3 regions of the Streptomyces sp. NPDC001544 genome follow, and region 1 is predicted to be linked to each of the others. Evidence: riboswitches for the same ligand, from Rfam matches in the RefSeq annotation. Region 1 holds a riboswitch; each other region holds the start of a gene.

Region 1 (9,452 bases):
CCACGATGCAGGACCAGCTGGATCACATGCACGGCACGCTGCGGAAGAAGCCCCCGGCGGGCGACACGGCGGCCGAACGGGTGGCGGAGACCCTGATGCGGGCCTTCCGCGCCCTCCAGCGGGAGCCGCACCTGGCCGACGCCATGGTCCGTGCGCTCACCTTCGCCGACCGCAGCGTCTCGCCCGAGGTCGACCAGGTGTCCCGGCAGACCACCGCGATCATCCTGGACGCGATGGGCCTGGAGAACCCCACCCCCGAGCAGCTCTCCGCCGTCCGCGTGATCGAGCACACCTGGCACTCGGCCCTGATCACCTGGCTGTCGGGCCGCGCCTCCATCGCCCAGGTGAAGATCGACATCGAGACGGTGTGCCGCCTGATCGACCTCACGGATCCGGCGCAGGGGGGCGTGTCCTCGCATGGCTGAGGCCCCGGACGCGGAGACCGCGTGGCAGTGGCTGCTGGAGCGGCGGCCGGGCACCCGGGGCCAGTACTTGGACGACGAGTGGTTCGCGGTCGTGGCCGCCGCGCACGCAGAGCCGCGCCTGCGCGGCCTCTACCCCTTTCCCACCCACGGCACGCTGAAGCTGCTGCGCGATGGACCGCCGTTCGAGGGCGAAGAGGACAGGGACATGCCCTACGTCATCTGCTCCGGGCCGCCGCACCAGGTGCACACGATCGACCACGGCCACCTCGGTGAGACCGCGACCCCTGAAGAGGCGGTGGCGCTGGTGGTGACCCATCTGCCCCCGGACGTGCGATCGCCGGGACGCACCTGACCGCACGGGCATGTGAACGCACAGCGGAAACCTACGAGACGGGTTCCCTTCCGGCATTACCCGGCAGGTACTGGGGGTCGCTTCCCGGCTCGACTGCTGCCGTTCGGCCTCTCAGCCGACCGTCGCTGTCGGCCCCGGCGGATGTCGACCGCTGATCGACGTCGCGCCAAAGTCGGCTACTCCGGTCGAGCTCCCTCACTCGCCCCGTAGGCTGCTTTCAGGATAAAACGCCCCAAGCAGAATGAAACCCCCTGAAGGATGATTTTTTAGGGCAATACGGTGAGAGGTGTCGCCCTGGGCGCCCGTGCGGACACCGCACTCCTGTCGCCACCGCCAGCCCCCTACTCCTCCGGCGGGTACACCGCCTCCCCGCTGCCCACGAGGGTGATCGCGATGGCCTCCACGGGGCAGTTCTCCGCCGCCGCCAGTACCTTCTCGTTCGCGTCGGTGTCCGCCTCGGCGGGGTGGGACTGGCGGGCGGTGTCGAGGCGGAAGCCGCCGGGGGCGTGGTGGACGCACTGGGCGGAGCCGATGCAGACGGACCGGTCGACCTCGATGTGCCAGCGGTCGCCCATGGTGTCCTACGCCTCCCAGCCGGCCGGCAGGTGGATCATCTTGTGTTCCAGGAACTCGCCGTACCCCTCGGGGCCGAACTCCCGCCCCAGACCGGAGTTCTTGTAGCCGCCGAACGGGCCGAGCATGTCGAGGCTGAAGGTGTTGACCGAGTAGGTGCCGGTACGGACCTGTCGGGCCACCTCGATGCCGTGCTCCACGTCGCCGGTCCACACGCTGCCGCTGAGCCCGTAGTCCGAGTCGTTGGCGATCTTCAGTGCCTCGGGCTCGTCGCCGTACGGCAGGAGGCAGATCACCGGGCCGAAGATCTCCTCGCGCGCGATGCGCATGGAGTTGTCGACATCGCCGAAGAGGGTGGGCTCGACGTACCAGCCGCGCTCCAGGCCTGCCGGCCGCCCGCCACCGGTGAGGATCTTGGCGCCCTCCTCCTGGCCGATGCGGATGTAGTCGAGGTTCCTGCGCTGCTGGCGTTCGGCCACCAGCGGGCCCACCTGCGTCGCCGGGTCCAGCGGGTCGCCGACCGCGAGCGCGCTCGCCGCCTGCGCGAAGGCGTCGGCGAACTCGTCGTAGCGGGAGCGGGGTACGAGGATGCGGGTCTGCGCGACACAGGCCTGGCCGTTGTTCATCCAGGCCGCCGAGACGATCCCGGGCACCGCCGTCGCGATGTCCGCGTCGGGCAGGACGACCGCCGCCGACTTGCCGCCCAGCTCCAGCGTCACCCGGGTCAGGTTGCGCGCGGCGACCTCCATCACCCGCTTGCCGGCGGCGACCGAGCCCGTGAAGGAGACCTTGTCGATCCCGGGGTGCCCGACCAGGTACTCGCTGACCTCACGGTCGGCCGGGAGAATGGACAGCACACCGTCCGGCAGCCCGGCCTCCTTGGCGATCTCGCCGAGGATGTAGGCGTCCAGGGGCGACTCGGGCGACGGCTTGAGCACCACCGTGCAGCCGGTGAGCAGGGCGGGCGCGAGCTTGGCGGCGGCGACGAACTGCGGGACGTTCCAGGGGACGACGGCCGCGACGACCCCGACCGGCTCGCGGCGCACCAGGATCTTCCCGAGCACCCCGTCGCGGGTCTCCTCGTACGTGAAGTCCCGCGCGACCCTGATCGCCGCGTCCCACACCATCATCGCGCCGAGCGCCTGGGCGAGGACGCTCCACGAGTACGGGGAGCCGTTCTCGGAGGAGATCACCCGGGCGATCTCCTCGTGCCGGGCGGCGATCGCGTCCTTGATACGGGTGACGACCTCGATCCGCTCCTGGAGCGTCGCCCGCGGCCAGGGCCCCTCGTCGAACGCCCGGCGCGCCACGGCGACGGCCCGGTCCACGTCCGCACGCGAGGCGTGCGGCACACGCCCGATGACCTCCTCGGTGTGCGGGGAGACGACCTCGATGACGTCCTTGCCGAGGGGATCGGTCAACTCCCCGCCGATGAACAGCTGTCCGTGTTCCACGAGCTCGGTCATGGCCGACTGCCTCCCGCCGCACCGTATCTGACGCTGTTTCAGAAACTGATATCAGTTCTGGTCAAACTAGTCCACGGAAGAAGACGAGAATGCCCCTGACCAGGGGTTTCCCGGCGATCAGGGGCGGGTTCGGAAGGTGTGGTCGCGCTTCCGCCCAGGGGCGGCGGTACGGCAAGATGTGCCGCTTCCCGGCAGTCCCGGCTCACACGGCGTCAGGAATCGACTCGAGAGGTCTCATGAGCACTGTCCACGTACGCATCGGCGACAACAGAACCAAGTACCACACTGACACCAACTGCCCATCGTTGAACGGCAAGCGGGAAACCTACTTGGGCCAGGAGTCGATGCCCGAGGAGCAGGCCAGGCAACAGGGACTCACAGCCTGTCAGCACTGCAAGAGGTAGCTGCCCCCGTAGCACGAAGATCAGCGTAAGCCAGCCCAAAGTCCACCAGAGTCAGTCGACTTGAGCACTCGCTGAAACCAGTTCTAGTTATAGTGGGCGGTGGCCGTGGGCGGTGTGGTGGGCGGAGGGCGGATGACGAAGACGTTCGAGCACGGCGGCGGTGTGTGGTCGATAGCGGTGCCGATTCCGGACAACCCCCTCGGCCACACGCTGGTGTATGCGGTCGGCACCGACCGCGGCCCGGTGCTGATCGACACCGGATGGGACGACCCGGCGTCCTGGGACACCCTGGTGGCGGGCCTGGCGGCGCTGGGCGTCCCGGTCGCGGAGGTGTACGGGGTCGTCATCACCCACCACCACCCCGACCACCACGGACTGTCGGGACAGGTGCGGGAGGTCTCCGGCGCGTGGGTCGCGATGCACGAGGCCGACGCGGCGATCGTCCGCCGTACGCGGGGGACCCGCCCCGAGCGCTGGTACACGTACATGGCCGCCAAGCTCACGGCCGCCGGAGCACCGGAAGAGCACGTGGCCCCGCTTCGGACCGCCCACCGCCGGACCCTGCCGGGTCTCTCCCCCGCCCTTCCCGACCGGGAGATCGTGCCCGGTGAGCTCCTCGACCTACCCGGCCGCCGCCTGCGCGCCCTGTGGACGCCGGGCCACACGCCGGGCCACGTCTGCCTGCACCTGGAAGAGGACCACCCGGCCCGGCTCCCCGGCCGCGGCCGGCTCTTCTCCGGGGACCATCTGCTCCCGGAGATCACCCCGCACATCGGTCTGTACGAGGACCCCGACGACGCCACCGTCACGGACCCGCTGGGCGACTACCTGGCCTCGCTGGAGCGGGTCGGCGAGCTCGCCCCGGCCGAGGTTCTCCCCGCCCATCAGTACGCCTTCCCCGACGCGCCCTCCCGCGTACGGCAGTTGCTCGCGCACCACGAGGAGCGGCTCGCCGGACTGCTCACCCTCCTCGCCGAGCCGCTCACGCCCTGGCAGGTGGCCGAGCGCATGGAGTGGAACCGTCCTTGGGACCAGATCCCGTACGGATCGAGGAACATCGCGGTCTCCGAGGCGGAGGCCCACCTGCGGCGGCTGGTGAAGCAGGGACGGGCGGAGGCTGTGGCGGGGAGTGAGCCGGTGGCGTACGTGGCGGTCTGATTTCGGTCGTCCGGTCGAGGGCGCTGATGGTAGACAGGCCCATGGGCCCTTTGGAGATCCTCCTCGCCGAGCGCGCCTGCGAGCGCGTCATCCACACCTTCGTCCACCGTCTCGACCTCGGTGAACCCGCTTCCGTCGCCGAGCTGTTCACCGAGGACGGCAGCTGGGAGTGGCCCCCGCCCGGGGACGGGCGGCGGTCCGTGGGCCGTCAGGCGCTGCGGGAGTACTTCGGCTCACGGCCCGCCGACCGGCTCTCCCGCCGGCTGATGTCGAACGTCCTCGTCACCGTCACCTCCCCGGACACCGCGACCGGCGTCTCGTACTTCTCGACGTACCGGGTCGACGGGCACACCGGCGGCATCGTCCCGGCCGGGCCTCCGGTCCAGGTCGGCAACTACGAGGACACCTTCCGCAGGGTCGGGGGCGAGTGGCTGCTGGAGCGCCGGGTCCTCGTGCTGTCCTTCGGGGGTCCGACGCCCCGGGCGGTCGGCTGAACCGGCCGCCTGGTCCGAGACCCTGGCGGCACCGGTGTCCGCGTCCGCATCCGCCACCGCGTCATGCGCGGGGCGCGCATGACCAGGCTCCGGACCCGTCGTTCCTGAGCCCTGTTCAGGCCCGGTAGATCCCCTCGGGATCATCGTTGGCCCATGCGGCGTACTCCTCGAAGCCCAGATTGCCGATGCTCAGGTTGGCATGGACGTCGTGGACCCCTGCGGGAACGGTGCGGAACTCACGGCCGAACTCGGTCAGTTGCTCGTAGTCCTCCTCGTCCACGCACTCCTCCGGCGTCAGCGTGGTGACCGCCAGCAACGCCTGGGTCTCGGCCCGCATGGTCGTCCCGTCAGCGACGAAGACCACGGGCAGGTTCTCGTCGGCGCGGACCGCGTCCAGCACCTCGTCAACGGTCGCACCTGCCCAGGCCGGATCGTCCACGAGGTGGACGCTTGCCTCGGGGGGCCTGTCTCCCGAGGGTCGTGTCAGCGCCGCCGTCACGTCCCGCCAGGCCTGGTCGTCGTGGTAGTCGGTCCTGACGACCAGGGCGTCGAACTCGTCACGGCCGGTGACGGCGGGCAACGCTCTCATACGCCCTTCTCCTCAGTGCGCGACGGGTGAACAGCCGAGCGGCATCCGGGGGCGTCAACGGCCGAACGCTCGCACCAACTCCTCAGCGTCCCCCAGGAGTTCCACCTCACGCGCGCTCATGGTCGGGTTGGCCGCGCGGCGTCGCCGCGCCTCCGTCAGGCCCGGCTCGGTGAGCCCGGACGGGTCGGCGAGCAGCGCGGCCAGCATGGCGCGGGCCGGCTCGGCGAGCAATTCGTCGCCGACGGCGACCTGGGCGAGGATCACCGCGGACATGCCCCAGTCGAGGCCGGGCGGGCCGTCCTCGGCGTTGGTCCAGTCGATCACCCGGGGGCCGTCCGGGGTGAGCATCACGTTGTCGGGGTGCAGGTCCAGGTGCAGGACGCGGGTGCCCGGGTCGGCCGCGTCCCGGCCGGGAACGGCGTGCAGCCGCCGCAGCAGCGCGGCGAGTTCGGTCCCGGCCTCCGCCGCGCCCAGCGAGCCGTCCAGGAGGGCGGCCAGCATCGTGGGCCCGGACAGCCGCTCCATCACCAGGTCGGTGCGGGAGCCGGACGGCCGGACGCGGGGCACCGGGTAGCCGTGCTCGCGCACGTACGTCATCACCCCCGCCTCGGCGGCCGCGTCGCCCCAGCCCTCCCGGTCGCGGCGCAGCACCCACGCCTCGTCGATCTCGTACACATCGGCCGACCGGCCCGAACCCAGCAGTCTCCCCGTTGACAGCATGGCGCGACCTTACCGACCGTGCCGGCCTCCCCGGCCCACAGGCTCCTCTCGGGCCTCGCCCACCGCCAGGTAGAGTGACCCGGTCGTCATCACACCCGTACGGGGGGAAGCCGGTGCAATTCCGGCGCTGACCCGCAACCGTGAGCCGCCGTCGGCGGTGAGCCGGACTCCCCCGTACGGACGTTGACCAACTCACGTGCGTCGGCGGCCCGCCGCGCGCACGGCACCGTCGAGGTCTACGGAGCCGAGCCGCCCGGGGTGTCCCGTGCTGCCCGCGCTCCCCAGGGAGAGGCAGCAACCGCCCATGAACGTCCGCCGCAGCGCCGCGGCCATCGCCGCCGTCGGTGTCATGGCCGCAGCCGCGCCCGCCACGGCCGCGTCGCCGTCGCCCTCCCCGTCGAGTGCGCGCCCGAAGGGGCTGTACGGCAGCACGGACCCCAAGTACGACGGCGTGTGGCGGCAGTCCCTCGCGCTGCTCGCCCAGCGCACGGTCGGCGTCCGGCCCGCCGCCGAGGCCGTCGACTGGCTGGTCGGGCAGCAGTGCGCCGACGGAGGCTTCGCCACCTACCGTCCGGATCCCGCCAAGTCGTGCGAGGCGACCAAGGCTCAGGCCGACACCAACAGCACGGCCGCCGCCGTCCAGGCCCTGCACGCGCTCGGCGGGCACGGCGGCGAGGTCCAAAGGGCCGTCGTCTGGCTGAAGAAGACGCAGAACAAGGACGGCGGCTGGCCCTACGCGCCGGGCTCGCCCAGCGACACCAACTCCACCTCCGTCGTCGTCGGCGCGCTCGCGGCGGCCGGCGAGGACCCTCTGCAGCCGCGCACCGGGGGCAGCACGCCGGCCGAACTGCTCGCCAAGTGGTCCATCCCCTGCGACGAGGACGGCGGCGGCGCCCTCGCCTACCAGCCGGACAAGAAGGGCAGGTTGTCGGCCAACGCGGACGCGACGGCGGCCGGCGTGCTGGGCGCGCTCGGCAAGGGCTTCGCGACGGAGGCCGGGAAGGCGCCGGAGGAGGGCTACGTCTGCGCCAACTCGGACAAGCCGCTGACCCCGCCGGAGACAGCCCGCAACGGCGCCGCGTACCTGTCGGACCAGACGCACGACACCGGCCACCTCACCTCCAGCCTCCCCGGCGCCAAGCCACAGCCCGACTACGGCAACACCGCCGACGCGGTCGTCGCCCTGGCCGCACAGGGCTGGACGAGGCAGGCGCGCAAGCCCTACGCCTGGTTGGAGAAGAACGCCGCGCAGTGGGCGAAGCAGTCCGGTCCCGCCGCCTACGCCGAGCTGATCCTCGCCGCGCACGCGATGGGCGCCGACCCGCGCGACTTCGGCGGTACGGACCTGGTGCGGGCGCTCGACGCGACGGGACCGGCGCCGCAGACGGCGAAGGCACGGACGACCGGTGGCGAGACCAAGCCGGCGAAGCACGACTCGGGCACCAGCCTGTGGTGGATCGTCGGCACCGGCCTCGTCGCGGGCATCGGCATCGGCTTCCTGCTCAGCGGCCGCAAGAGGAAGCAGGGGCTGTGACCGGCGTCCGCCGTGCCGGGGCGCTGCTCCTGGCCGCCCTCCTGTGCGTGGCGTCGGCGGGGCAGGCCCGGGCCACCGGCTACCGCTACTGGTCCTTCTGGGAGCGCACCGGCGACCACTGGACGTACGCCACGCAGGGCCCGTCGACCGCGCGTCCCGCCGACGGCGACGTGCAGGGCTTCCGGTTCGCGGTGAGCGAGGACTCCGCCTCCGCGCGGCGTCCGCGCGGCACCGCGGACTTCGACGCGATCTGCGGCAAGTCGCCCGCCCGGCCGGGCAAGAAGCGCATCGCCCTGGTCCTGGACTTCGGCACGTCCTCCGACGCCCCCTCCGGCCAGACCCCGCCGGCCCGCCGGACGGTCTGCGCGGCGGTCTCCGCCGACGGGACGACGGCGGACGCGCTGGCCGCCGCGGCCGGACCGCTGCGGTACGACGCGAACGCGCTGCTGTGTGCGATCGCCGGGTATCCCCGCAAGGGGTGCGGGGAGCAGGTGACCGCCGGCAAGCCTGCCGGGAAATCCGCCGGGAAGCCGGCCGGGAGCACACCGCAGGAAGGCCCGTCGGTGGGTCTGCCGGTGGGCGTGGGCGTGGTCGTGCTGCTGGGCGTGGCGGCGATATGGCGGGCCAGGCGCCGTGGCCGCGCGTAGCGCACCCGCGCTGCACGCTGGTGCCTGGTGGCTCTGGGCGCTGGGCCTGGGCACGGCGGCGACCCGCACCACCAACCCCCTGCTCCTCGCGCTCCTCGTGGCGGCGTCCGGTTATGTGGTGGCCACCCACCGCGGCACCGCTCCCTGGGCCCGCTCCTACGGCGCCTTCGCCAGGCTCGCTCTCGCCGTCCTCGTCATCCGTCTGGTGTTCGCGGTGGCGCTCGGCTCCCCCGTTCCCGGCACGCACGTACTCGTCGGCCTCCCCGAAGTCCCGCTCCCGCACTGGGCGCAGGGCATCCGTCTGGGTGGCGAGGTCACCGCCGAGGGAGTTCTGTTCGCGGTGTACGACGGCCTGCGGCTGGCCACGCTGCTGATCTGCGTCGGCGCGGCGAACGCCCTGGCGAACCCGGCCCGCCTCCTCAAGTCCCTGCCCGGCGCGCTGTACGAGACGGGTGTGGCCGTGGTCGTCGCCCTCACCTTCGCGCCGAACCTGATCGCCGACGCCCAGCGGCTGCGTGCCGCCCGCCGGCTGCGCGGCCGACCGGACCGCGGCGTCCGGGGTCTGCTGCAGGTCGGACTGCCGGTGCTGGAGGGTGCGTTGGAGCGGTCCGTCGCGCTCGCCGCCGCGATGGACGCCCGCGGTTACGGCCGCAGCGCCGACGTCCCCGCCCGGATCCGCCGTACCACCGCCGCCCTCACCCTGGGCGGTCTGCTCGGCGTCTGCGCGGGCACGTACGGCCTGCTCACCGCCGAGGGCGGCACGTACGGGCTGCCGGTCCTGCCGGCCTCGGTCGCCCTGGCCCTCCTGGGCCTGCGCCTCGGAGGCCGCCGTACCCTGCGCACCCGTTACCGCCCGGACGCCTGGAACGCGCGGGCCTGGCTGGTCGCCGGGTCCGGCGCGGCCGTCGCCGCGCTGCTGGCCCTCGCCTCCGTACGGGCCCCCGACGCGCTGCACCCCGGTGTCGTACCACTGACCGCACCCGGGCTTCCGCTGTGGCCCGCGGCCGCGGTACTCCTGGCTCTGCTCCCCGCCTTCGTCGTTCCCGAGGAGTCGTCGTGATCCGTTTCGAGGATGTCTCCGTGACGTACG
Region 2 (9,452 bases), on a different contig from region 1:
CCCGGGGTGCAGGGGCGAAGCCCCGCAGGAGACCAGAGGCACGCCCCCCGGGGCGCAGGGGCACAGCCCCGCAAGGCCCCAGCCCGGGGCGCAGGAGCACAGCCCCGCAAGGCCCCAGCCCGGGGCGCAGGGGCGCAGCCCCGCAGGGGGCCGGGGAGACGGAGTCCCCCGGTGGGGTTGAAGGGGCGGAGCCCCTGGGGTCGGGATGGGTAGGGGCGGCGGGGGCGATATCCCCCTCGCAGGAACCGGGCCGGCGGTCCACACCGCAACCCCCGGCCGGGGAAAGGCGGTGCCAGACTGAACGGGCAAGCCGGGCACAACGGACGTGGAAGGGAGTGGTGGGCATGGCGGGCACGGGTGGTGGTCGGCCGACCGTTTATCCGACGCTGCTGTACGCGGACGCCAAGGCGGCGATCAGGCAGCTCACGGAGGCCTTCGGGTTCAGCGAGCTGTCGGTGTACGAGGGCGAGGACGGCACGGTGCTGCACGCCGAGCTGGTGCAGGGCAACGGCGGGGTGATGGTCGGCTCCAAGGGCCGGGACGGCGTCTTCGCGGAGGCGATGGGGGACGCGGGCCCGACGGGGGTGTACGTCGTGGTGGACGACGTCGACGCCCACCACCGACGCGCCGTGGACCACGACGCGGAGATCCTGGTGCCCCCGACCGACCAGCCCTACGGCTCCCGGGACTACATGGCCCGGGACGTCGAGGGCAACATCTGGAGCTTCGGGACGTACGCCCCCGAGATCGGGGCCTGACGCCCGCCCGGTCTCATCCCCCCGTGTGCACCTGGAAGGCGGCCCGCCGCACCGCCTTGGCCAGGGCGGGGTCGGGGTGCGCGGCGGCGAGGGCCACCAGGACCTGCACCGTGCGCGGGTGACCGACCGCGCGGACCTCGTCCAGCAGTTGGGGGACGGTGGGCTGCACCGCCGACTCCAGATGGCGGACGAGCAACGGCGCCTCTCCGTGGTCGGCGACGGCGGCGGCGGTGTCCACCCACAGCCAGGTGGCCTCCTCGCGGGTGAGGACCTCGTGGGCGTCCTCCGGGTCCACGCCGTCGTGCTCGGCGAGCCACAGCAGCGCGTACGGTCTGAGCGTCGGTTCGTCGAGGACGGCGCGCACGTCGGCCTCCGCCGGGGCGCCGACGACACGCAGCGCCTCGAAGGCGAGGCCGCGCAGCAGGGCGTCCTCGCCGCGGGCGGCGTCGATGAGCTCGGTGACGGCGCTTCCGACGGGACGGGCGGCGAGCCAGGCGCGGTATTCGGCGCGGGCCGCGTTGGGCCGGAGCTGGGAGCAGCCGCGCAGCATGTCCTCGGCGCCCTGCTCGATGTTCCCGGCGGGGCTCTGCGCGGCCACGCAGATCTGCTCGAGCTTGACCCAGACGGCCCAGCTGCCGAGCGGGGTGAGCGTGGCCTGGCCGTCGCCGTAGGTGAGGGCGCCGACGGAGGCGAGGGCGTGCAGGGCCCAGTCGAGCAGCGGTGCGAGGTCGGGCGCGGGCTGCGCCGGCCGGGCGGCGGCGGGCGCGGCGCCGGTGACGGGCCGGGGCTCGGGCCCGTAGGAGATCTCGCAGCGCTCGGTGCGCAGTTCGGTGACCCGCTGCTGGAGCAGGTCGAGGAGCTGCTCGACCGGGACGGGACCGGCCGACAGCTGGAGGAAGGACAGCACCTGGGGCATGGCCGAGACGACCTCGGCGACGGCGGCGGCCTCGTGCTCCGCGGGCTCGGGGTAGGCGAGCGACCAGGCGTCGAAGAGGGCGACCCAGCCGCGCAGGACGGCGCTGTCGTCGCGGTCCCAGGCGCGCAGGCGCCAGCCGGGGCGTGCGCTGTCGCCGTGCACCTCCACGAGGCCGGCGAGGCGGGCGGTGTCCCAGTCCGCCCGGACCTGAGCGGCGGTCAGGCCCAGATCCGCGGCGGCGCTTTCGGCCGTCGCCGCGGACAGGGTGGCCTTGCCGTCCGCGGTCGCTCCGTCGCGGCCCGGGCCGAGGGCGGCGTCGGCCCAGTGCGCCACGCGAGCGGCGCCGGCCAGGCGGGATCGCGCCATCCTGGCCAGCTCGGCGGGGGCGGGCGTGCCCTCCGGCGGGCGGGGTGCGGGGCGGCGCGAGCGCCGCTGGTTCATCGCTCGGGGGGCGGCGGCCAGGGGTCGCGGTCGGACGAGTCGAAGCCTGGAGTCGCGCGGGATACGGGACGTCACGGGTGCAGTCTTCCGGTTGACGGTCCGAAAACCCAAACGGAATGTCACCGCGGGCGACGGGGTGGGCCAACGCACCGGCTCCGGCGGGGGCCGAGGAGGGCGGTTCCGGCCAGTGGTACGGCCTTGAACGGAACGGCCGGACGGGACGTCAGCCCCCGCGTCGCGGCAGCGGGTCGGCATGGCTCGGTCGGTGTGCACACCGGCGGCGTTCCCGCCGACGGCGTTCACATCAGCGGCGTCAGGAACCGCCGTACGGCCTCCTCGTATCCCTTCGGGTCGGCGTTCCACATGGCCCCGTGCGGGGCGTCCCGCACGGTGTGCAGGGTGACCCGGTCGGGGCGCCGCGCGGCGAGGCGGCGGGAGAACTCCCAGGGGGCCACCGCGTCGTCCGGTCCGTGGATCAGCAGGGTGGGCACGGTCAGCCGCGCCGGGTCGGCACTTTCCGCGGCGCGCTCGGCGCGCAGGCCGACGCGGCCCTGGGCGGCCCGGACGGCGAGCGGCAGCAGGAAGTCGGGCGTGCGCCGGGCCGCGGCCAGGGCGCGCAGCGTGGCCTCCCAGCTCAGCACCGGCGAGTCCAGGACCAGTCCGCAGACCCGGTCGCGTGTGGCGGAGTGGAGGGCGGCGCGCAGGGCCATGGTGGCGCCGGTGGACCAGCCGTGGAGGACGACGCGTCGGGCGCCGTGGCGGACGGCGTAGCGGATCGCCGCGTCCACGTCGCGCCATTCGGTCTCCCCGAGGTGGTTCAGGCCGTCCGGCGGGCGCGGGGCGCCGAGGTCGCCGCGGCAGGAGACGGCGAGTACGGGGAGACGCAGACCGTGCAGGAACCCCATGACGTTCATGGGGAGCTCCCGCGTCGTGCCGAGGCCGTGCACCGCGATCACCCAGGTGTCCCGCGCGCCGGGCACGAACCAGGCGGGCAGCGCGCCGAGTTCCCCGGGCACGTCCACGTCGGCGTGGTCGAGGCCGAGGGCGGCGTCCGGGTTGCCGACGTAGAGGTTGGGGGTGAGCCACACCTGGTCGCCGGGTTCCAGCGTGCCGTGGGTGACGCGTTCGAGGCGGCGTACGACAGTGTCGGGTGAGGGCGCCGCGGCTTCCAGGACGGGGCCGACGACGGCGTGTGAACCGTCGCCGGCCAGGCCGTAGGCGCCGGGACGCAGGGAGGCCAGGTCACGGGTGAGTGCGAGCCGGTCCGCGGTCACGGTGTGCACCGTGAGCCGGGGCTCGGTGGGCAGCGGTCTGCCGGGCGCCGCCTTGAGCGCGGCGTCGCTGGCGATCCGGCCGACGGCCACGCCGGCCGCGCCGGCCGCCAGGACCGCGGTGACGGCCGAGGCCGCCGCTGTGACGGTGCGCACGGGTCCAGTGTCCCGGGGGGCCGCCTTACCGGCCAGCGGGAGGAAGGGTCGGGGTGACATGTCCTTCCGGGTTCCAGCGCGGGGCGCCCTTCAATCCCCGTGGGCGGGGACCAAGTGGGTGGCCGTCGCCCTTCACCTCCGCCGGCCGTACCCGCGCAGCTTCTCCCCCGCGGCCGCCAGCTGCTCCGGGGTCAGCAGGGACGGCGTCAGCCCGGGCACCGCGGAGGCCGTCAGCCACAGGCGGCACATCCATTCGAGCTGGGCGGTGCGGTCGTAGGCCTGGTCGAGGCCGGCGCCGTAGGTGATCGTGCCGTGGTTCTGCAGCAGGCAGCCGGAGCGGTCGGCGAGGGCACGGAGCATGTTCTCGGCCAGTTCCTCGGTGCCGTAGGTCGCGTAGGGGGCGACCCGGACCGGGCCGCCGAGGGTGCCGGACATGTAGTGGACCGCCGGGAGTTCGGTCACGAGGGTGGAGACGGCCGTGGCGTGCACGGCATGGGTGTGGACGACGGCGCCGGCGTCGGTGGTGCGGTAGACGGCCAGATGCATGGGCAGTTCGCTGGTGGGGACCAGCGTGCCGAGCACCTGGCGTCCGGTGAGGTCGACGCCGGTCACGTCGTGCGGCGTGAGCCGGTCGTAGGGGACGCCCGACGGTGTGACCAGCACGGTGTCGCCGACGCGTACCGACACGTTGCCGGAGGTGCCGACCACGAGTCCGTCGGCCACGGTCCGGCGGGCCGTGGCGACCAGCGCCTCCCAGGCCCGCGATTCGGCCTCGCGTACGCCTCTGCTCTCTTCAGCCATGGCGGTGATCCTGCCATCCGTGGCGCGCACCCCCACTCAGGTCCTTCACCAGGCGTTTCCGACACCTCGACGCCTATCTCAGTTCACCTTCCGTTCATCCAGGTTGCCTACGGTCAACCGACCAATGACTTCGAACGATTGCCTGGGTAAATGGAAAGCTTCTCGCTGATCCTCGCGATAGTGGTGGTAACCGCTCTCGCGTTCGATTTCACGAACGGTTTCCACGACACCGCCAACGCGATGGCCACCACCATCTCGACCGGCGCGCTCAAGCCCAAGGTCGCGGTGGCCATGTCCGCCGTGCTCAACCTTGTGGGCGCTTTCCTCTCCGTGGAGGTCGCCAACACGATCTCCAAGGGTCTCGTCGACGAGAGCGGCATCCGTCCCGAGGTCATCTTCGCCGCCCTGGTCGGCGCGATCCTCTGGAACCTGCTGACCTGGCTGGTGGGGCTGCCCTCCAGCTCCTCGCACGCCCTGATGGGCGGCCTGATCGGCGCCACCGTCGCCTCCGCCGGCATGGGCGCCGTCCACGGCGACGTGCTCGTCACCAAGGTGCTGCTCCCGGCGGTCGCGGCCCCCGTGGTCGCGGGCGTGGCGGCGATGCTCGCCACCCGGGTCTCCTACGGCATCGGCAAGAACGCCGACGGCGAGGCCACCCGCAAGGGCTACCGCGTCGGCCAGATCGCCTCGGCCGGCCTGGTGTCCCTGGCCCACGGCACGAACGACGCGCAGAAGACGATGGGCATCATCACCCTCGCCCTGGTCGCCGGCGGCTCCATCGCCCCTGACTCCGACCCTCCCACCTGGGTGATCCTCTCCGCCGGTCTCGCCATCGCGCTCGGCACCTACATCGGCGGCTGGCGCATCATCCGCACCATGGGCAAGGGCCTGACGGAGCTTCAGCCGCAGCAGGGCTTCGCCGCCCAGACCAGCGCGGCCACGGCCATCCTGGCCTCCTCCCACCTCGGCTTCTCCCTCTCCACCACGCATGTCGTCTCCGGTTCCGTGATGGGCGCGGGCCTGGGCCGCAAGGGCGGTGTGGTCCGCTGGTCCACGGCGACCCGGATGTTCGTCGCCTGGGCGCTCACCCTCCCGGCCGCCGCGCTGGTCGGCGCGCTCGCCGAGTCGGTCACCGGTCTCGGTGACTGGGGCACCGCGCTGGTACTGGTCTTCCTCGTGGCCTCCAGCGCCGCGATCTGGAAGTACTCCCGCCGCGGGGTGGTCGACGCGACCAACGTCAACGAGAGCGAGGAGCCGGCCGGCGTGGTCACCACCGCGATCGCCGTCGTCACCCCGCCCCCGGTGGGCGTGCCGGCCGAGGACCTGTCGAGCACGATCCCGTCCCCGGCGGCACGCGTCGCCGCCGACCCGGCGACCCCGCCGGCCGCCACCGTCTGACCCCGGGCACCCGGTTAGAGAAAGCAGTTCCGACATGAAGATCGACTGGGCAGCCCTCGGCTCCGTCTTCGGCGTCAGCCTCGCCGTCACCGTCGGCCTGGTGGCCCTGTTCACCCTCGGCGTCACCGGCCTCTCGCGCCGCGAGCGCGCCGCCGCCCAGGGGGACTCGGCCGGGCTCGCCGTCACCGGCGCGTACGTCTGCTTCGCGGCGTGCGCGGCGGCGGTGGCCTACGGGATCTACCTGATCATGCACAAAGCCTGATCAAAGCCTGAACAAGGCATCGAGGCTCCTCCCCGAAGTCCTCGGGGAGGAGCCTTTCGCATGCCGCCGTACCGTCCGCCACCGCGTCGGTGTGGGCCTCAGCACACTCTCCCCGTGCAGGTCAACAGCAAGTTGACGGCTCTTCCGGGGCCGTGGTGGACTTCCGGAGCCATGTACGGCGGCAGGAGAGGAAGCCGGTGCGAATCCGGCGCGGTCCCGCCACTGTCACCGGGGTAGGAAGCCCCGGGAGCCAGGAACTCTCACCGCCGGTCTAGTCGAACCAGGGCGTGGACACCCTGAGTGAGGACATATCGCCATGCTCGCTCGGCCGTTGAGGTACAGCACCAGGTCGCTGCCCGACCCCACGGCCGGCTGAGCCGATGCGTGCCGATCGCGTCTTCGCGTACGGCGCCGCCGCCGGCCTCCTCGGCGACCACCTGCTCGGTGATCCGCACCGCGGGCATCCGGTCGCCGCGTTCGGGCGGGCCGCCGCCGCCGTGGAGCGGGTGCTGTGGCGTGACCACCGGGGATGGGGCGCACTGCACACCGCGGCCTGCGTGGGTGGCGCCGCCGGTCTGGGCGCCGTCGCCGCCGCGGCCGTACGCTCCTCCCGCAGCGCCTCCGTCGCGCTGACCGCCGCCGCCACGTGGGCCGTCGTGGGCGGGACCTCCCTCGCCCGTGAGGCCCGGCGCATCGGGCGTGCGCTTCAGGCCGGGGACGTCGAGGGCGCCCGGGAGCGGCTGCCGCACCTGTGCGGCCGGGATCCGCAGGCGCTCGACGCCGACGGGATCGCCCGGGCCGTCGTGGAGTCCGTCGCGGAGAACACCTCCGACGCGGTCGTGGGGGCCCTGGTCTGGGGCGCCCTCGGCGGGGTGCCCGGGCTGCTGGGCTTCCGGGCCGTCAACACCCTCGACGCCATGGTCGGGCACAAGTCCCTCAGATACCGGCGGTACGGGTGGGCCTCGGCGCGGCTGGACGACCTCGCGGGATGGCCGGGGGCACGGCTGACGGCCGCCCTGGCGACCGTGGCGGGCGGCGACCCGCGCGGAGCCGTACGGGCCTGGCGGGCCGACGCCGGCAGGCATCCGAGCCCCAACGCCGGGCCCGTGGAGGCCTCGTTCGCGGGGGCGCTCGGCGTGCGGCTGGGCGGAACCCTGTCGTACGGGGGGCGGGTGGAGCACCGGCCGGTGCTGAACCAGGAGGGACGCACCGTCGCCGTGCCCGACATCGAACGGGCCGTACGGCTCTCCCGGCGGGTCGGTCTGCTCGCGCTCGGCGTCACCGTCGCCGCGCGCGCCGTTGTGAAGGGACGTGGGAAATGAGCGGGGGCCTCCTGGTCGCCGGTACCACCTCCGACGCGGGCAAGAGCGTCGTGACCGCCGGTATCTGCCGTTGGCTGGTGCGGCAGGGGGTCAAGGTGGCGCCGTTCAAGGCGCAGAACATGTCCCTCAACTCGTTCGTGACGCGGGAGGGCGCGGAGATCGGGCGGGCGCAGGCCATGCAGGCACAGGCGTGCCGTGTCGAGCCGACCGCGCTGATGAATCCCGTGCTGCTCAAGCCGGGCGGCGAGCAGAGCAGCCAAGTGGTGCTGCTGGGCAAGCCGGTGGGCGAGCTGAGCGCGCGCGGCTATCACGGCGGGCGGCAGCAGCGGCTGCTGGGGACCGTGCTGGAGTGCCTGGAGGAGTTGCGCGGCACGTACGACGCGGTGATCTGCGAGGGGGCCGGTTCACCCGCCGAGATCAATCTGCGCCGGACGGACATCGTGAACATGGGCATCGCGCGGAACGCGCGGCTGCCCGTGCTCGTCGTCGGCGACATCGACCGCGGGGGTGTGTTCGCCTCCTTCTTCGGGACGGTCGCCCTGCTGTCGCCCGAGGACCAGGAGCTCGTCGCCGGGTTCCTGGTGAACAAGTTCCGCGGTGACGTCTCCCTGCTGGAACCCGGCCTGGACATGCTGCAGGGGCTCACCGGACGGCGCACGTACGGCGTGCTGCCCTTCCGGCACGGGCTCGGCATCGACGAGGAGGACGGACTGAGGGTGTCCTTGCGGGGGACGGTGCGCGAGTCGAACACCGCCCCGCCCGTCGGCGAGGACGTGCTGCGGGTCGCCGTGTGCGCGATCCCGCTGATGTCCAACTTCACCGACGTGGACGCGCTGGCCGCCGAACCGGGTGTCGTGGTGCGGTTCGTGGACCGGCCGGAGGAGCTCGCGGACGCCGACCTCGTGGTGATCCCGGGGACGCGCGGGACCGTGCGGGCGCTTCAGTGGCTGCGGGAGCGCGGGCTCGCGCAGGCGATCAGCAGGAGAGCCGCCGAAGGACGGCCGGTCCTCGGGATCTGCGGCGGCTTCCAGATCCTCGGCGAGCACATCGAGGACGAGGTCGAGTCGCGCGTCGGTCAGGTCGAAGGGCTCGGAGTCCTCCCCGTCCGCGTGCGGTTCGCCCGCGAGAAGACCCTCACCCGGCCGGTGGGCGAGGCCCTCGGCGAGCCGGTCGAGGGGTACGAGATCCATCACGGGGTCGCCGAGGTGACGGGCGGCACGCCCTTCCTGGACGGCTGCCGGGTCGGCCAGACCTGGGGCACGCACTGGCACGGCTCGCTGGAGTCGGACGGCTTCCGGCGGGCCTTCCTGCGCGAGGTGGCCGCCGCCGCGGGCCGCCGCTTCGTACCGGCGCCGGACACGTCGTTCGCCGCGCTGCGCGAGGAGCAGCTCGACCGGCTCGGCGACCTGATCGAACAACACGCGGACACGGACGCGCTCTTGCGGCTCATCGAGTCGGGCGCGCCGCAAGGACTGCCCTTCATTCCACCGGGAGCGCCCGCATGAGCACAGTGCTGTTGTTGTCGACCGCCGACACCGATCTGCTGGCGGCCCGGGCCTCCGGCGCGTCCTACCGGATCGGCAACCCGACCCGGGTGGACGTCGAGGCCGAGCTGCCGTCGCTCCTCGCGGGCGCCGACATCGCCGTCGTACGGCTGCTCGGCGGCAAGCGGGCCTGGGAGGACGGACTGGCCGCGCTCAGGACGTCCGGCGTCCCGACCGTGCTGCTCGGCGGAGAGGCCGTGCCGGACGCCGAGTTGATGGCCGAGTCGTCGGTGCCCGCCGGTGTGGTGGCCGAGGCGCTGAAGTACCTCGTGGAGGGCGGCCCGGAGAACCTGACCGAGCTGGCCCGGTTCCTGTCCGACACCGTGCTGCTGACCGGTGAGGGCTTCGTCGAGCCGCGGAAGATGCCGGAGTACGGCGTGCACGGCTCGCGCACGTTCCAGGACGGCCGCCCGACCGTCGGCGTGCTCTTCTACCGCGCCCACGAGCTGAGCGGCAACACCGCCTTCGTGGACACCCTGTGCGACGCGATCGAGGCGCGCGGCGCCAACGCCCTGCCGGTCTACTGCGGTTCGCTGCGCGGCGCCGACGCCGGGCTGTACGAGATCCTCGGCCGGGCGGACAC
Region 3 (9,452 bases), on a different contig from region 1:
CGGTGTCGTCCAGGGCGGTCACGGCGGCCTCGCTGCCCCACGGCGAACCGAACAGCTCCTCGGTGTACAGCGCCTCCAGCAACCGCTGACAGTCGGGCGCCGCGTTCGTCGTCGCCTTCAGCATCCCGTCCCGCCAGGTCGCCGCCCCCTCGGACGGCACCCACGGCGCGCCGAGATCGGCCTCGCCGACCAGCGCGGAGCGGGCCTGGGCGCCGGTCAGGGCGGGGTCGGGGCCGTTCTGCGCGTCCGGTGTCAGCGCCGAGGTGGCCACCGGGTCCCGGGCCTGGTCCGGTGTGCGCACCAGACAGGAGGAGGCACTGAGCAGCGTGGCCGCGGTGAGCAGGACGGCGGCGGGGCGGCGGGTGACCGAGGGGCGGGGCATGTACTCACGGCACCACTGCCTCCGGCGGTCCACCAGCGGTCCGGGCCGTCCGGGTGAGGGGCTGCCCAGGGCACCGCCGGGGGCTGCCGACCCCAGACCCCCGCTTCCCCGGTGACGCGGGCCCCGTCCGGGGTTGATCCTGGGGGCGGAACGACAGAAGGAGTCCGCCGTGACCGGTCAGCCCATACCCGTGATCATCGACTGCGACACAGGGGTCGACGACGCCCTGGCCCTGCTGTTCGCCGTCCGCCACCCGGACCTGGATCTGCGGGCGGTGACGTGCGTGGCCGGGAACACGGACGTTGACGGGGTCGTCCGCAACACCCTGACGGTGCTGGAGCAGGCCGGTGCGCCGGACGTCCCGGTGGCGCGGGGGGCCGAGCGGCCGCTGATCGAGCCGGCCCGCTCGGCACGGCATGTGCACGGCCACGACGGGATGGGTGACCTGGGGCTGCCCGCGCCGACCCGGGCCCCGGCCGCCGTGGACGCGGTGACGCTGCTGCACCGCGAGATCCTCGCCTCGCCCCGCCCGGTCACCCTGGTCCCGACGGCCCCGCTCACCAACATCGCCCTGCTGTTGCGCGCGCATCCGGAGGTGACCGGCAACATCGAGCGGATCGTGTTCATGGGCGGGGCCGTGGCCACCGGGAACGCCACGCCCGTCGCCGAGTTCAACGTCTGGCACGACCCGGAGGCGGCGGCGATCCTGCTCACCGCCGGGGTGCCGATCACCATGTACGGGCTGGACGTCTTCCACCAGGTCGTCGTACCCGGGGTCGAGGTGCGGCGGCTGCGGGCGAGTGCCGAGCCCGGCACCCGGCTGGCCGGCGAGCTGCTCGCCCACCGGCCGACGGCGCAGGGCGGCCCCGCCGAGGCCGAGGCGGCGGGCGGTCTCGGTGACGCGGGCGCGGTCTGCGCGGTCGCCGACCCGGAGGGCATCACCACCCGCCGGCTGCCCGTCGAGGTCTCCCTCGCCCCGGGCCCGGCCCGGGGCCAGACCGTCGTCGACCGCCGCCCCCGCCCGGGCGAGTCCGAGATCCACGAGGGCGTCCGCGAACAGGCGCTGCTGGACGTGGCGTTGGAGGTGGACGTCGACCGGTTCGTGAAGCTGTACCTGGAGACCGTGGAGCGGCCCTAGTCGGTCGGGGCGGGGGCCGGCGTCGGTGCTCCCCACCGTTCCTCCACCCGGGCCACCTTCCAGTAGGTCAGGGCCGCCGCCCACACCACCACGAACAGGCCGACGATGATGTAGCCGACGTTGTCCAGGTCGAGGTCCGCGATCCAGCCGGTGAGGCCGTCGCGCAGGTCGAGTTTGTCGTGCAGGACGCCGACCAGCTCGATGGTGCCGATGAAGAAGGCGACGGCGATGGACAGCCCGGTGATGGTGAGGTTGTAGAAGACCTTGCGCACCGGGTTGGAGAACGCCCACTGGTAGGCGAAGTTCATGAACGTGCCGTCGAGGGTGTCGAACAGGCTCATCCCGGCGGCGAAGAGGAGGGGCAGGCAGAGGATCGCGTACCAGGGCAGGCCGGCCGCCGCGCCCGAGCCAGCCATCACCATCAGCGTGACCTCGGTCGCCGTGTCGAAGCCGAGGCCGAAGAGGAAGCCCAGGGGGAACATCTGGCCGGGGCGGGAGACCGACTTCGTCAGACGGCCGAGGATCCGGTTCATGAACCCCCGGGAGTCCAGGTGGGCTTCGAGTTCCCTCTCGTCGTACGTGCCGGCCCGCATCGCCCTGAACACGCGCAGGATGCCCGTCAGGGCGACCAGGTTGAGGGCGGCGATGAGGTAGAGGAACGTGCCGGAGATCGTCGTACCCATGAAGCCGAGGACCTGGTGGGTGCGCGAGCCCTCGTTCATCACCTTGCCGGCGAGCTGGGTGCCGCCCGCGATCAGCGCCGCGAGGACCACCACCACGCTGGAGTGTCCGAGTGCGAACCAGAAGCCCACCGACACCGGGCGCTTGCCGTCGGCCATCAGCTTGCGGGTGGTGTTGTCGATGGCGGCGATGTGGTCGGCGTCGAAGGCGTGCCGCATGCCGAGGGTGTAGGCGGTGATGCCCAGGCCGATCCCGAACGCCTTGGTGCCGACCTTGTAGTGCTCGGGGACGACGAGCAGGAAGAGGATGCCGAACGCGACGACGTGCAGGGCGAGGATCACCACCAGCAGCCCGGCCGTCCTGAGCGTGTCCTCGCGCCGCCACCTGAAGGAGGCGGGCACCGTCGTCGGGGGGTCGGTCTTCACGGGCAGGGTCATCCGGTTCACGCTCCAGCACCTCGTGGATCACTTCGTGAGCTGCCGTGGCCGGTCTCCTGGCTTACGGGTGGTTGCGTCCGCCGTCCCTGCCTTCCCGGTCGTACGACCAGTGGCCCGGCGGGTGCCGGACGGGACGGGAACTCCCCGATCACAGTGGCGAGGGCCGCGTCGACATCGCATCGACTTCCCGAGCACCACGGCGTGCCCACCGTAGGGGTGCGAGCGGTTTCCTGCATAGCTGCGTACCTGCGCAGGTATGAAAGATCACAGAACGGCGCCTGCCACTATGGCGTCATGCATCTCGTGCCTGCCGACCGCGCGGACCGTCGCACCATCGACGGCCACCGGGTGTGCGACGCCATCGCCGCGATCGGCGAACCAGGTCATGTGCGCACCTGGGCCGACCGTTTCTCCCTGCTCGCCGACGCCAAGCGGCTCGCGCTGCTGCTCGCGCTGCACCGCACCGGGCCGCTCGCCGTGTCCGACCTGGCCATCGCGACCGGGATGAACGACCCCGCGGTCTCACAGGCCTTGCGGCTGCTGCGGGCGGCGGGGGTCGTGGAGGGCGAGAAGGAGGGGCGGGTGGTCAGGTACCGGGTGGTGGACGCCGAGGTGCGGGGGCTGCTGAAGCACTGCGCGGCCGACGGAGGCATCGTCGACCTGTCCTGAAGTTTCGCTTTCCCGGCGATGTGGACAGGATTGCCTCCGTCGTCCTCTCCGAGGGAGCCGCTGTGACCGACCTTTCGTCCAGGAATCCCGACTGGTGGCGCCAGGCCGTCATCTACCAGGTCTACCCCCGCAGTTTCGCCGACGCCGACGGTGACGGGCTCGGTGACATCCGGGGCATCACCGAGCGTCTGCACCACGTGGCCGCGCTGGGCGTCGACGCCGTGTGGCTGAGCCCCTTCTACCCGTCGGAACTGGCCGACGGCGGCTACGACGTCGCCGACCCCAGGGACGTCGACCCCCGCCTCGGCACGCTGGACGACTTCGACGCCCTGGTCGCCGAGGCCCACCGGCTGGGCCTGAAGGTGATCGTCGACATCGTCCCCAACCACACCTCCCACCAGCACCCCTGGTTCCAGGAGGCCCTGCGCGCCGGCCCCGGCTCCGCCGCCCGCGACCGCTACGTCTTCCGCGCCGGACGCGGGGAGCGGGGCGAACTCCCGCCCACCGACTGGCAGTCCGTCTTCGGGGGCAGCGCCTGGCAGCGGGTCCCCGACGGCCAGTGGTACCTCCATCTGTTCGCCCCCGAGCAGCCCGACCTCGACTGGGGCAACGAGGAGGTCCGCGCCGACTTCCGCACCACCCTGCGTTTCTGGTCCGACCGGGGCGTCGACGGCTTCCGCGTCGACGTCGCCCACGGCCTGGCCAAGGACCTCGACGGTCCGCTGCGCGACGTCGGGGACATCGGCGCGACCGGCGAGGACGCGCTGCCGCACCTGTCGCCCGGCAGCCATCCCTACTGGGACCGCGACGAGGTACACGAGATCTACCGCGACTGGCGCAAGATCTTCGACGCCTACACCCCGCCCCGCACCGCGGTCGCCGAGGCCTGGGTCCCGGACGCCCGCCGCGCCCTGTACGCCCGCCCGGACGAACTGGGCCAGGCGTTCAACTTCGAGTACCTTCAGGCCGGCTGGGACGCCGAGGTGCTGCGCGGGGTCATCACCGGTTCCCTGGACACGGCCCGTACGGTCGGCGCCTCGGCCACCTGGGTGCTGTCCAACCACGACGTCGTACGCCACACCTCACGCCTGATGCTGCCGCCCGGCACGGACGACAACGCCTGGCTGCTCTCCGGCGGCCACGCGCCGCGGATCGACGAGGCGGCTGGGCTGCGCCGGGCGCGGGCGGCGACCCTGCTGATGCTGGCCCTGCCCGGGTCCGCGTACGTCTACCAGGGCGAGGAACTCGGCCTGCCCGAGGTGGCCGACCTGCCCACCGAGGTCCTCCAGGACCCGATCTGGGAACAGACCGGGCACGTCCGCAAGGGCCGCGACGGCTGCCGGGTGCCCCTGCCGTGGACGACCGGGGGAGCGTCGTACGGCTTCGGCTCCGGGGGTGCCTGGCTGCCGCAGCCACCGGTCTTCGCGTCGTACGCCGTGCAGGCGCAGGACGGGGTGGAGGGCTCCACCCTGGAGTTCTACCGCCGGGCGCTGCGCCTGCGCCGCAAGCTCCTCGAGGGGGAGTCGCTGACCTGGGCGCCGGACGCGCCCGCCGGCGTCCTGGACTTCGCCCGCTCGGACGGCTGGCGGTGCGTCACCAACCTCTCGGCCGAGGCGGTCCCCCTGCCGCCCGGTGAGCCGCTGCTGAGCAGCGCGCCGCTACCGGACGGAGGGAGCCTGCCGCCGGACACCACGGTGTGGCTCGGCTAGGGCCTGTCCGGCGGACCAGGTCGCAGGGCACGGGCGGTGCCTCATCGGCGCTGGTGAGCGGGGCCGAGCGTGCCAAGCCCCGCGTCTGCGGCATGATCTCCCGGGACAGCACACCTAGGCCGTGCTCAGCCCGCCGACGGGCTCGGGCTGGCGGGAGCGCCGGCGCCTGCTCCGCCGCCGGCGGCCGAGCCGCCGAGGAGTCCGCTGAGGTCCACCGGAGTGGACGTCTCGGTGGGCGGCGCGGTGAGCACCACCTCCGGCTGCCCGGCCGGCGGATTCGGCGGGGTCACGTCGGAGGCCGGCAGTTTCGGCGGGTTCGTCTGCGTGTTGAGGGTCGTGTCGAAGTCGACGTCGCCCGTCTTCTCCATGACCGTCATGTGGTCCAGGACCGTGTCGTTGGCCTGGTCGGCGAGGGCGCGCACCAGCGAGTTCTTGGTGGTGGAGCGGATCTTCGCGATGCCGTTGAAGATCGAGCCGTGCGTCATCCGCAGGATGTTGGCGAAGTCGACGTCGAACTGCTTGCCGGTGTCGCTCTTCAGCTGGGTGACGAAGCCCTCCTGCTGGGGGCTGGCCACGTTGGGCAACGTGATGTTCAGCAACGGCGCGATCTTGCGGCAGGTGACGTCCAGCGCGGCGTGACCGTCGATCAGGTGCTCGCTGGCCGTCTTGACCGCGGGCGACTGGCCCTTCTGCAGACCGATCTGACCGACCGGGTACTCCCACAGCCCCGCGGCCCGCACCTTCACCACGAAGTCGCGGTCGCCCTCGGTCAGCGGCCCCCACTGGGTGTTCGCGATGATGCGGGACTGGTCGGAGGAGACGGTGCTCACCCCGAGCATGCTCGGGTAGACGAGCGCCACGAGGGTCACCGCCATGGCTCCGCCCACGAAGAGAGTTCCCGTCGCGTTACGCGAAAGTCGCACCGTGCCTCCTGCCCGGTAGGGGTAACCGCTCGCGCGGACGAGCGGTTCGGACGCACAGGAGTACGGAGACGGAAGCGTCGGCACTCAATGTTTTTGGTAAAACCTGTCGGGCCGGTGGTTGACCGAACGTTGACCGGCCGGTGGGAGAGCCTGGGCGAACCTGACTGTACGTTCGCCGCATGTCCATGCCACCGCGACCCGGGCACCCCGCGAGGGCTGCCGCATCCCTCCCCGTTCTCCCCTACCGCAAGCCCACCAAGGGCCGCGACTACTGGGTCCTGGACGACGTCCTGCCGGACGTGGACGCCGTACGGCAGCGGTGTCTCGCCAAGGACGACTGGGTCGAGGGATATCCGTACACGCAGGAGACCTGGCCGGGGCTGCGCGCCATGCCGGGGCTGGAGCCGGGTGAACTGGGGCGGATCGAGCGGCTGGTGAAGAAGGCCACCGGGGCCAAGGAGCTGTGGGTGCAGCGGGCGCCCGGCGGCGGCACCCTCAACCACAACTGCGTGCAGGTGGTGGGCGCGGGGGAGAGCGAGCCCCGGCCGCACACCGACTCGCGCGCGCTGTGCCGGTACGCGGCCGTGCTGTATCTCAACCCGGGCGTGCCGAAGGACTGCGGCACCAGTTTCTACCGGCAGTCCCTGCCCGGCGGACGCCTCGGCGGCAACGTCGTCCAGGCCCCGCACAACAACCTGGTCGAGGCCCTCGGCACCCGCTTCGTGGCACCGGACGCCTTCGAGGAGGACGTGCGCGTCCCGCACCGGTACAACCGCCTGCTCCTCTACAACGCCAACCTCGTGCACAGCGCGACCGGTTACTGTGGCCGGACGCTGGAGGAGAAGCGGATGACGGCGGTCTTCTTCTGGATGGCCTGAGCCGCTCAGGCCCGGCCGTTCAAATCCCGGTCGCAGGCCCGGCCGCTCAGTACCGGAGCGCCCTCGCCACCTCCGTCCTCACCTGTCCCGACAGTGTGCGGTGGCTCTGCGCCGTCGCCTTGCCCGACTTTCCGGCGGGGACGTTCGCGACCGTGGCGACGGTCGTGTCCAGGAGGTTGCCGCTGCCGTCCTTGAAGTCGACCTGGACGGCGAAGGACTTGGTGGCGTCCGCCGTGTTGTCCGCCGTGACCTGGACCGCCATATGGCCGTCGGAGGTCGCGGCCGGTGTGCCCAGCCGCACCGCGGCCCTGGCGTCGACACCGTTCTTCACGTCGTCCAGCCGCTTCCCCGCCTCCGCGGTCGCCGAGGCCAGCGCCGACGCGCCCTGCGAGGCGTAGGACGCCGCCTTGCTGACCGCGAACGAGGGGCTGCCGCCGTTGCTGTTCGAGCAGCCGCCCAGCCCGGCGCCCAGGCATACGGCGAGCGTCAGTGCCGCGCCTGTCCGTAGACCCGTCATACCGCCTCCGTCCGTGGCCCCCGCCGTTCTCCTGTCCAGTCAAGGACCGGGGCCGCGGGTGCGCACGCCCGGCCATCCGTACGGCGTAACAACCCCGTGGTCGTCCGTGACCATGGCGCATCGTTCTGCGTCTGACATGGCGTAAACAAAATGTGCGTACGGAGAACAGGATGCCCAGGGTGAACGACGAACACGACGCCTACCGTGACGGCACGGAGCGATTCGCCGGTCCGCGACCGGGCCGGGCGGTGGAGCGGTGTGCCGTGGGCGGGCTGCTGCTCGCGGGCGCCGCCTGGGCCGCCCGGGCGGTGTGGCACGTGCGGCTGTTCCTGGCCGGGGAGCCCGCCTCGGGCCCGCCGGACCAGGGGGACGGTGTGCACCGGACGCTGACGGGGCTGGAGGACTCGTACCACGTCGTCAACGCGCTGGGGGGCGGCGCCACGCTGATCTGCGTGCTGGCGTTCCTGTCCTGGCTGTGGCGCGTCCGCGACGACGCGCGGGTCCTGTCGGCCGAGCCGCCGCGCTATTCGGGGATCTGGGTCTACCTGGGCTGGATCCTGCCGATCATGAACCTGTGGGTGCCGCGCGGCATCGTCGTGGACGTCTACGAGAAGAGTGCCCCCGGGCGGCCCCTGCCGCGCTCGCTGAACGTGTGGTGGGGGCTGTGGCTGCTCGGGATGCTCAGCGGGGTCGGCCTGCTGTACGAGGACTCCACCGACGAGATCATCGAGCGCGCCTACACCGAGGTCTGGCCGCTGCTGGCCGCGGACGCGGCGGTCGTGGGCGCGGCGATCGCCGGTGCCTTCGTCGTGCGGGCCGTCTCGGCGGTGCAGCGGGAGCGCCTGGCGGCCCTGACCGGCGGCCCGGGGAGCGCGGCGGCGGAGACCGTGGCCGTGTCGTGACGGCGTGACGGCCGCCCGGAGAGCCTCCGGTGTCCCTTGACGCATTCATGCGCAACCATGGGGTTATGACCGGTTTCGTGATCGGTCATATGGCCGGATGCTCTCACTGAGGGGGCCGACATGGCTGTGGAAATCCCTCCCCTGATCAAACCATCCATGCTCAGACGGCGTGCCGGACTGCTGGGCGAGTGCATGGCGGAGTTCCTGGGGACCTTCGTACTGATCGCGTTCGGTGCCGGCGTTGTCGCGATGGCCGTCGCGGCGCTGCCCGGCTCGGGCCGTGCCGCCACGCCCACCACGATCTTCCTCGCCGCCGGAGACTGGCTGCTGATCACCTGGGGCTGGGCGATGGCCGTGGTCTTCGGTATCTACGTGGCCGGAGGCGTCAGCGGCGCGCACATCAACCCGGCGGTGACGCTGGCGTTCGCGGTGCGCCGCAAGTTCCCCTGGGCCAAGGTCCTGCCGTACTGGTTCTCGCAGCTGGTGGGTGCTTTCGCTGGTGCGGCCCTGGTCTTCGCCGTCTATCACGACGCGATCAACGCCTTCGACGCCGCCTCGAAACCGCCGAAGACCAACGGGCACACACTCGCCACGTTCTCGATCTTCGCCACCTTCCCGGCGCCGTACTTCAACGGTGGCGTCTGGGGGCCGCTGATCGACCAGATCGTGGGCACCGCCTTCCTGGTGATGTTCGTCGTGGCCGTCATCGACCTGCGCAACACGGCGGTGCAGGCCAACCTGGGGCCGTTCGTGATCGGCCTGGTGGTGGCCGCCGTCGGCATGTCCTACGGGGCGAACGCCGGCTACGCCATCAACCCCGCCCGTGACTTCGGCCCGCGCCTGTTCACCTGGCTCGCGGGCTGGCAGAGTCTGGCCTTGCCGGGGGACGGTCCATGGTTCAGCAACTACTTCTGGATACCGATCGTCGGGCCACTCGTCGGCGGGGTCATCGGGGTCCTGGTGTACGACCTGTTCGTCGGCGACGTCCTCCACGCCCGCGCCGAACTGGGAGAGCTGCCGGAGGTCGGCCGTACGCGGCCCACCACGGACGCGGAATAGCCCCGACGCCCCCGTCGGAAGATCATGGGAAGATCCTTCGTTACCGTTTCGTGACCGTTTGAGCTCATGGTCATCATTTGAGATGACCAGCTTGAGCTGTCATGCATTCGGTACCAGAGCGAGAACCCGCACCGCCCGTCGGCAGCGCCGCGGCATC

What was found. A riboswitch is a leader RNA that binds a small molecule or an ion and turns the genes downstream of it on or off. The one in region 1 is predicted to bind cobalamin.
Region 2: linked by a shared signal. The riboswitch ahead of ACFY0F_RS36420 (cobalamin biosynthesis protein) and the one ahead of ACFY0F_RS02885 (prenyltransferase/squalene oxidase repeat-containing protein) in region 1 are both predicted to bind cobalamin.
Region 3: linked by a shared signal. The riboswitch ahead of ACFY0F_RS13685 (HoxN/HupN/NixA family nickel/cobalt transporter) and the one ahead of ACFY0F_RS02885 (prenyltransferase/squalene oxidase repeat-containing protein) in region 1 are both predicted to bind cobalamin.

What each region holds. Positions count from the first base shown of each region.
Region 1 is NZ_JBIAVN010000001.1:650,302-659,753, reverse strand. Features, by position in the region: gene ACFY0F_RS02925 (TetR family transcriptional regulator) at 1-425, shown strand, start outside; gene ACFY0F_RS02920 (DUF6193 family natural product biosynthesis protein) at 418-777, shown strand; gene ACFY0F_RS02915 (ferredoxin) at 1,119-1,352, opposite strand; gene ACFY0F_RS02910 (aldehyde dehydrogenase) at 1,359-2,816, opposite strand; gene ACFY0F_RS02905 (MBL fold metallo-hydrolase) at 3,353-4,378, shown strand; gene ACFY0F_RS02900 (nuclear transport factor 2 family protein) at 4,420-4,872, shown strand; gene ACFY0F_RS02895 (DUF6924 domain-containing protein) at 4,988-5,461, opposite strand; gene ACFY0F_RS02890 (phosphotransferase) at 5,516-6,181, opposite strand; cobalamin riboswitch at 6,244-6,374, shown strand; gene ACFY0F_RS02885 (prenyltransferase/squalene oxidase repeat-containing protein) at 6,486-7,715, shown strand; gene ACFY0F_RS02880 (SCO2322 family protein) at 7,712-8,362, shown strand; gene ACFY0F_RS02875 (CbiQ family ECF transporter T component) at 8,349-9,422, shown strand; gene ACFY0F_RS02870 (ABC transporter ATP-binding protein) at 9,419-9,452, shown strand, end outside.
Region 2 is NZ_JBIAVN010000024.1:54,352-63,803, forward strand. Features, by position in the region: gene ACFY0F_RS36390 (VOC family protein) at 345-758, shown strand; gene ACFY0F_RS36395 (hypothetical protein) at 772-2,190, opposite strand; gene ACFY0F_RS36400 (alpha/beta hydrolase family protein) at 2,415-3,542, opposite strand; gene ACFY0F_RS36405 (class II aldolase/adducin family protein) at 3,675-4,343, opposite strand; gene ACFY0F_RS36410 (anion permease) at 4,494-5,741, shown strand; gene ACFY0F_RS36415 (hypothetical protein) at 5,776-6,003, shown strand; cobalamin riboswitch at 6,143-6,283, shown strand; gene ACFY0F_RS36420 (cobalamin biosynthesis protein) at 6,384-7,325, shown strand; gene ACFY0F_RS36425 (cobyric acid synthase) at 7,322-8,830, shown strand; gene cobN (cobaltochelatase subunit CobN) at 8,827-9,452, shown strand, end outside.
Region 3 is NZ_JBIAVN010000004.1:189,480-198,931, forward strand. Features, by position in the region: gene ACFY0F_RS13675 (hypothetical protein) at 1-382, opposite strand, end outside; gene ACFY0F_RS13680 (nucleoside hydrolase) at 552-1,520, shown strand; gene ACFY0F_RS13685 (HoxN/HupN/NixA family nickel/cobalt transporter) at 1,517-2,638, opposite strand; cobalamin riboswitch at 2,667-2,852, opposite strand; gene ACFY0F_RS13690 (ArsR/SmtB family transcription factor) at 2,933-3,307, shown strand; gene ACFY0F_RS13695 (alpha-amylase family glycosyl hydrolase) at 3,370-5,016, shown strand; gene ACFY0F_RS13700 (DUF4142 domain-containing protein) at 5,142-5,939, opposite strand; gene ACFY0F_RS13705 (DUF6445 family protein) at 6,125-6,817, shown strand; gene ACFY0F_RS13710 (FxLYD domain-containing protein) at 6,864-7,334, opposite strand; gene ACFY0F_RS13715 (DUF4328 domain-containing protein) at 7,505-8,236, shown strand; gene ACFY0F_RS13720 (MIP/aquaporin family protein) at 8,357-9,295, shown strand.